Regions from separate parts of the Streptomyces sp. NPDC096323 genome, predicted to be linked through region 1. Evidence: riboswitches for the same ligand, from Rfam matches in the RefSeq annotation. Region 1 holds a riboswitch; the other holds the start of a gene.
The links. A riboswitch is a leader RNA that binds a small molecule or an ion and turns the genes downstream of it on or off. The one in region 1 is predicted to bind cobalamin.

Region 1 (3,633 bases):
CGGTCATCACGACGAAGGAGGTGAGCGCGGAGAACAGCTGCATGGCCGCCACCCCGGACAGGACGACCCGGTCGGTGCTGCCGCCGAGGGTGTGGCTGAGCAGCATGACCAGCGCGAAGGAGCACAGCGCCCCGATGAACGCTCCGGCCGGCAGGGAGACCGCTCCCCCGCCGACGCCGAGGACGACGACCGCGACCGCACCGGTCGACGCCCCGGAGGAGACCCCGAGGACGAACGGGTCGGCGAGCGGGTTGCGCAGCAGCGACTGCATGACGGTGCCGCAGACCGCGAGCCCCGCACCGCAGACGGCTGCGAGCAGGGTGCGCGGCATGCGCAGGTTCCAGATGATGCCGTCGCGGATCGGGCTCAGCCGCGACTCACCGGCGCCGAGGTGGGAGGCGACCGCGGACCAGACGTCGGCGACCGAGATCCGGGCCGGTCCGATGGTGACGGCGACCGCGACGGACAGGGCGAGCAGCAGGAGCCCGCCGGTCCACAGGAGCCCGTCGCGGACACCCGGCCGGCCGGGGCGGGCGCCCGCGCCCGCGTCCTCGCGCGGTGCGACGGCCTGTTCGGTGTCCGTCACCGGGCGAGCCCGAAGCTGCGCAGAGCGGCGGCGACACGCTCCACGCCCTCGACGGTCCGGATGGTGGGGTTCATGGCCTGGCCGCTGAGCAGCACGTAGCGCTTGTGCCGGACGGCGTTCATGTTCTTCGTGACGGGGTCGGACTCCAGGAAGGCGATCTTCTTCGCGGCGCTCTCGGCGGTCTGCGACTTGCGGGTCAGATCGCCGATGACCAGCACGTCCGGGTCGCGGTCGGCGACGGTCTCCCAGCTGATCTGCGGCCATTCCTCGTGGGTGTCGGCGAAGGCGTTCTCCGCGCCGAGTTCCCGGGTGATGATGCCGGGCGCACCGCAGCAGCCGGCCAGGTACGGGGACTCGGAGTTGGCGAACCAGTACATGAGGGACGTTCCGGAGGCGTCGATGCCGTCCGTGGCCTCGCGTACGCGGGCGCGCAGCCCGGCGACGAGCTTCTCGCCACGCCCGGGAACGCCGAACACCCGGGCCAGGTCGCGCACTTCGGCGTAGACGCTGTCCATGGTCAGGGGGCCGCTGCGGACGCCGTCGCCGTCCTTGCTGTTGTCCTTGGCGGTGCAGTCGGCGGGCGAGACGTAGGTGGGGACACCGAGCTTCTCGAACTGCTCGCGCGGAGCGACCCCGCCCTTGGCGAGGGTCGACTCGAAGGAGGCGCTGACGAAGTCGGGTTCCTGGTCCAGGACCTTCTCCGACGAGGGGCGGTTGTCGGAGATCCTCGGCACGCCGGCGTTGGCCTTCTCCAGGCCTCCCAGCACCGGGTCGGTCCAGGTGGCCGTGGCGGCGAGCCGGTCGGCCAGGCCGAGCGAGAGCAGGATCTCGGTCGATCCCTGGTCGACCGGAACGGCGCGCTCCGGCGGCGCGTCCACGGTGACGGTCCGTCCGCAGTTCTTCAGGGTGACCGGATAGCCGTCGGTCCCCGGGGACTTGGCGGCGGTGCTGTCCTTGCCGCCGCCGCAGGCCGTCAGCAGGATCAGGGCAGCGGTGAGCAGGGCGGCGGAGCGGGCGGGGCCGGCTATGGGCGGCACGGAGTACCTCGGCGTCTCTGGGCCCATGCGCGGGGCCCGCTGTACGGAGTTCCGCCGCCCGGTGCCGGGCAGCGGGTGCCAGCAGGTCTTCGGACTCGGGTTCATGCGGACGGGACGCCTTCCCGGGAAACGTCGCTCTCCCAGTGGCCGTGGCCCCGCCCGTCCCCCTCACCGCTGCGCGTCAGTTCCGGATTCGCACCGGATTCCCTGACCCCTACGTGGAGTTCGACTGGCTCCGGCACGCTACCACGAGCCTCTGCGCAGCTCAGCGGCAGTGCGCCGGTGGTACGGGCGGTGGGCGGCCGGGCGTGTGGCGGCCGAGGCGTGTGGCGGCCGGGGCGGGGTCGCGCACCGCCCCGGCGCCGGAGCAACCGGTCGGCGTCTCGCCGGTCACCCCTTGCGGCGAACCGATTCGCCACCCTGGATGCGCGGCGGCCGCTCGCACCACCGTGAGAGCACGGAGGCGGTCCCCCAGAAGGCCAGCAGGACGATCCGGACGCCCAGCCGGCCGGCCGCGTCCGCCGCCCGGTGCCGGAACACGGCGGCTCCGCGCCGCGGTGTGCCGGTCATCGCGCGCCCCCGGAGGGTTCCCGGGCCGCGGTGGTGTGCCAGGAGGCACCCGGGTCGTCGTACGCGTCGGTGTAGTCGGCTCCGGCGATGGGCCAGTCCGCGAGCAGCTCCGGGGGCAGCGCGAAGGAGTCGGCCAGTTCCGGGAGGTGGCCGCTCACGGCGGCGACGAGCTGCTCGGTGGCATCGGTCAGCGCGTCGACCTGGCCGGCGGTCAGGTGGCCGGCGGCGAGCAGGTCCCCGCTGTTGCGCGCGACCCAGCGCAGGGCGAACAGCCGGGCCAGTTCGGCCAGCCGGTCGCGGGCCTCGCCGTCGGGCAGGGCGGCGAGCGCGTGGTCGTACGCGTGGGCTGCCTGCCGGTAGGCATGGGCCTCGACCCCCCGCAGGGCGGGCCCGGAAGCCGCGTTCCAGCGCTCCAGCGGGTCTCCGTGTGCCGCCCGCGCCATCCGCGCCGCCGCCCGGGCGAACCAGATGCCCTCCACCTGGTCCAGGAGCCCGCCGAGGAACCGCAGGTCGGCGAGGTCGCCGCTCGCGGGGCCGGGCGCCGGCTCCTCCTGCCGGGCCCGTGCCGCGTCGGCCATCAGTCCGGCGGCCGCCCGGGCGTGGATGGCCAGGTTGTCGCCCTCGGCGGTGATGGCACCCTCGATCCCGGTGACGAGTTCGGTCATCCCGTTGTTCTCCAGCAGCCCCTGGGCGCCGCACCGCTCCCGGCACTCGACGATGACGTCCCGGGCCTGCCAGGTGATCCATGCCTTGGCGATGTCGACCAGCCGCTCGGCCGTCTCCCGCTCCGCGGGCGGCCGCGCCGCGGCCTTCTCCCACCGGTCGAGTACGCGCCGGTGCAGCAGGCTCATCGCGAAGACGGTGGCCATGGCCTCGGCGAGCGGGCCGTGGTGGCTGCGGTGGGCGATGACCGGCACCGGCGGCGACGCGCGGCCCGCCGAGACGAAGCGGTGGCCTCCGTAGCGGACGGCGACGGCCAGCGTGACGCGCGCGGAGCCGGCCGCACTGGCGCTCATGCAGACCCGGCCCGTGACGACCCGTCCGATCGACGCCAGGAAGCGGCGCCTGCGGCCCTCCGTCTCGCTGCGGAACACCCCGTCGCCCCCGACCCGCCCCTGCGCGCCGCCCAGCAGCGCGCCACGGTCCACGAAGACCTGGTCGAAGGAGGTCAGGCAGTGGTCGACGGGACTGCCCATCCGTGCGGGAAGCCGCCGCACCCGGACGCCGGGCAGGGCCCGCGACGCGTCCGTGAGCGGCACCAGCAGCAGGAAGACGCCGCGGTCGGCGCCGCCGACGATCAGCCGTGCCGCGACGAGACCCGACTTGGGGCCGCCGGCCGGGCTGGTGTTGGGCATGAACTTCTGCGCGCCGGCGTGCGGGGTGTGCAGCACGAACCCGTCCCGGCCGGGGTCGTAGGTGGCGGTCGTCTCGATGGCGGCC
Region 2 (3,633 bases), on a different contig from region 1:
CGGGCGTTGGACCGGCCGGCCTGCTCGGTCGGGTAGAAGTTGATGTCCACGACCCGGTCGAGGAAGGTCACGGCGGTACGCACGGTGGCGTCCAGGCGCTCCCAGTCGATGGTGCCGTCGGCGACGAAGGCGCCGAGGTTGACCGAACCCAGGTTGCAGACGGCCGTCTCGCCGTCGTCGGTGACCTCGAGGATCTCGGTGCACAGGTTCGAGGAGTGCACGACGCGGCCGGGCTCGGCGGTCTGGTTCGCGGTGCGGTTGGAGGCGTCCTTGAACGTCATCCAGCCCTGGCCCGTCTGGGCGAGGGTCCGCATCATGCGACCGTACAGCTCACGGGCCGGCATGGTCTTGCGGGCCAGGCCCTTGGCCTCGGCCGCCCGGTAGGCGGCGTCGAACGCGTCGCCCCACAGGTCGACGAGCTCGGGCACGTCGGCCGGGGAGAACAGCGACCACGTGCCGTCCGCGTCCACCCGGCGCATGAACTCGTCGGGGATCCAGTGCGCCAGGTTGAGGTTGTGCGTGCGCCGCTGGTCCTCGCCCGTGTTGTCGCGCAGCTCCAGGAACTCCTCGATGTCCGCGTGCCACGTCTCCAGGTAGACGGCCGCGGCGCCCTTGCGCCGGCCGCCCTGGTTGACCGCGGCGACGGAGGCGTCGAGCGTCTTCAGGAACGGCACGATGCCGTTGGAGTGGCCGTTGGTGCCGCGGATCAGCGAACCCCGGGCGCGGATACGGGAGTACGAGAGGCCGATGCCGCCCGCGTGCTTCGACAGGCGCGCCACCTGGTGGTAGCGGTCGTAGATCGAGTCCAGCTCGTCCAGCGGGGAGTCCAGCAGGTAGCAGGAGGACATCTGCGGGTGCCGGGTGCCGGAGTTGAAGAGCGTGGGCGAGGAGGGCAGGTAGTCCAGCCGGCTCATCAGACCGTACAGCGCGGCAACCTCGTCCAGGGCGCGCGCGGAGGTGTCCTCGGCGAGACCGGAGGCGACGCGCAGCATGAAGTGCTGCGGGGTCTCGATGACCTGACGGGTGTGCGGGTGGCGCAGGAGGTACCGGCTGTGCAGGGTGCGCAGGCCGAAGTAGCCGAAGCGGTCGTCGGCGCCGTCGGCGAGCGACTGCCCGACCAGCGCGTCCAGGGCCCCCGCGTGCAGCGCCACGAACTCGGCGGTGCGGTCCGCGATCAGGCCCTCGCGGTGCCCGACGGCGACCGAGGCGGAGAAGGATGTCGCACCCTGGCCGGCCGCCTCGTCCGCGATGGTGCGGGTGAGGAGGCGGGCGGCGAGCCGGGAGTAGGCGGGGTCCTCGGAGATCAGGCCCGCGGCGGCCTCGGTGGCCAGCGAGCGCAGCTCGGCCTCGTCCGACCGGGCGTTGCGGCCGCGCAGCGCGGCGGCGGCGACGCGTCCGGGGTCGGTGTCGGGCAGATCGGCGGTGAGGCCGGTCAGGGTCCGCAGCAGTGCGGTCCCCGGTCCCTCGCTCGTGCTTCCCGTTGACTCGGCCACGGACACCGGATCGGCTGGCGCGATGGTCACGCGGTGCTCTCCCTCGCTCGGCTCGGGGCCTTCGGGGAGCGGAGGGCGGCCGGGCGGGGCGGGACCCGGCAGGGCAGCGCTCCGTGCGGCGTCCACCGGCCCATCCACGAGGCCCGGACGTCTGGGCATCCGGATCGGTGGAACCGGATGCGCTGTCGGCAGGACCTCGGACTCGGGGGTGCACAAAAGCGCACCGAACACACCGTTGCGGGACAGTTCCGGATTCGCACCGGATTTCCCTGCGGCGACAGCGAGCATGAGCATACATGTGGGGGCTGCCGGATGCGGCAGCCCCCACATGTTGTGTCGTGCGCGCTGTCAGGCGAGGGGAGGCAGCTCCAGCCGGTAGGTGAGCAGCTTGAGGTCGTCGAGGGGGCTCCAGTCCCTCTCGGGGGTCCGTACGAAGCCGAGGCGCCGGTAGATCCTATGGGCGCCGTGCATCGTCGGCTGCGTCGACAGGACGATCCCCGTGACCCCCGTGGTGGCCCGTGCGCGGTCGATACAGGCCCGTACGAGAGCCTCCCCGGCTCCTGCTCCCCGGGCCTCGCGGGAGACCGCCAGCATCCGGAACTCCGCCTCGTCCGCCGCGGCTATGTCGGCCCAGGCGTTGCCCGGCGGGGCGTAGGTGACCCCGCCCAGGACGCGGCCCCGCGCGTCGGCGGCCACCAGCACCTCGGCCTCGGCGGCGCGGCGGGAGACGTCGCGCAGCTGAACCAGATACGCATCGTCGGCGCCGAAGTCCAGGAGCCCGTCGCCGAGATAGGCCTCGGCGGTGATCTCGCCGAGGAGCGCGTACTCGGCGGGCTCGGCCGGCCGGATCGTCATGTCCATACGTGCAGTGTGCCGCACGCGCGGGCCGTGGCCGCAAGCACTTTTCCGCCGCGCGCGCGAACGGGCCGCCGCACCCCTGGCGGAGGAGTACGGCGGCCCGTTCGGTTCACCTACGCGTCGGTCAGTGGCCGCCCCGGCGCACCGGCGGTGGCCGGCGGGAGCTCCGTCACCACGCCCGGGTCACCCGCGTCAGCGGTGTAGTCGCCCGGAGAGGTCTCGTCGATCCCGGCGGGCGCCTTCACGGCGTTCAGGACGAAGGTGAGGACGACGACCACGACGACGTTCAGCACGAAGGCCGTGAGGCCGATGTAGCCGATCTCGCCGATGCCCGGGATCTCCTTGGAGGACCCGCCGAAGTGCTTCTGGGTGGGGCTGGCGACCCCGTACGCGGCGAGCGTCCCGTAGAGCATGCCGACCGCCCAGCCCGCGAGCAGCGCCCAGCGGTGGAACCACCGGGTGAACAGCCCGCCGACCAGGGCCGGCATCGTCTGGAGGATCCAGATCCCGCCGAGCAGCTGGAAGTTGATCGCGACCGTCTTGTCCATGGTGAGGACGAAGGCGAGCGCGCCGACCTTGACCAGCAGCGACACCAGCTTGGAGACCTTGGTCTCCTGCGCGGGTGTGGCGTCCGGCTTCAGGAAGTCCTTGTAGATGTTGCGGGTGAACAGGTTCGCCGCGGCGATCGACATGATCGCGGCGGGCACCAGCGCGCCGATGCCGATGGCGGCGAAGGCCACCCCCGCGAACCAGTCGGGGAACATGTTCTCGAACAGCTGCGGGATCGCCAACTGGCCGTTGTCCACCTTGACTCCGGCGGCGATCGCCATGAATCCCAGCAGTGCGAGCAGGCCGAGCATCAGCGAGTACAGCGGCAGGATCGTCGTGTTGCGGCGGATCACGTCACGGCTGCGGCTGGAAAGCGTCGCCGTGATCGAGTGCGGATACATGAAGAGCGCCAGCGCCGAACCCAGGGCCAGCGTCGCGTATCCCCACTGTCCGGCCTCGCCGGGTGCCAGTCCGGCCACCGGTTTGCCGGCCGCCTCGTTCTTCGCCGAGAAGGCCTCGCCCGCCTTGGCGAAGATGTCGTCGAAGCCGCCGAGCTTGATCGGGATGTAGATGATCGCCACGGCGATGACCAGGTAGATCAGCCCGTCCTTGACGAAGGCGATCAGCGCGGGCGCGCGCAGCCCGGAGGAGTACGTGTACGCGGCGAGCACCGCGAACGCGATCAGCAGCGGCAGGTCCTTGATGAACCAGTGGGTGTTCTCGCCGCCGCCGA

Region 2: linked by a shared signal. The riboswitch ahead of ABTX18_RS08945 (ribonucleoside-diphosphate reductase subunit alpha) and the one ahead of ABTX18_RS23000 (ABC transporter substrate-binding protein) in region 1 are both predicted to bind cobalamin.

What each region holds. Positions count from the first base shown of each region.
Region 1 covers NZ_JBEOSI010000008.1:163,212-166,844, forward strand. Annotated here, with positions in the region: gene ABTX18_RS22995 (FecCD family ABC transporter permease) at 1-586, opposite strand, end outside; gene ABTX18_RS23000 (ABC transporter substrate-binding protein) at 583-1,623, opposite strand; cobalamin riboswitch at 1,687-1,872, opposite strand; gene ABTX18_RS23005 (hypothetical protein) at 2,014-2,193, opposite strand; gene ABTX18_RS23010 (acyl-CoA dehydrogenase family protein) at 2,190-3,633, opposite strand, start outside.
Region 2 covers NZ_JBEOSI010000003.1:242,641-246,273, forward strand. Annotated here, with positions in the region: gene ABTX18_RS08945 (ribonucleoside-diphosphate reductase subunit alpha) at 1-1,523, opposite strand, end outside; adenosylcobalamin-variant (AdoCbl-variant) riboswitch at 1,676-1,774, opposite strand; gene ABTX18_RS08950 (GNAT family N-acetyltransferase) at 1,842-2,354, opposite strand; gene mctP (monocarboxylate uptake permease MctP) at 2,465-3,633, opposite strand, start outside.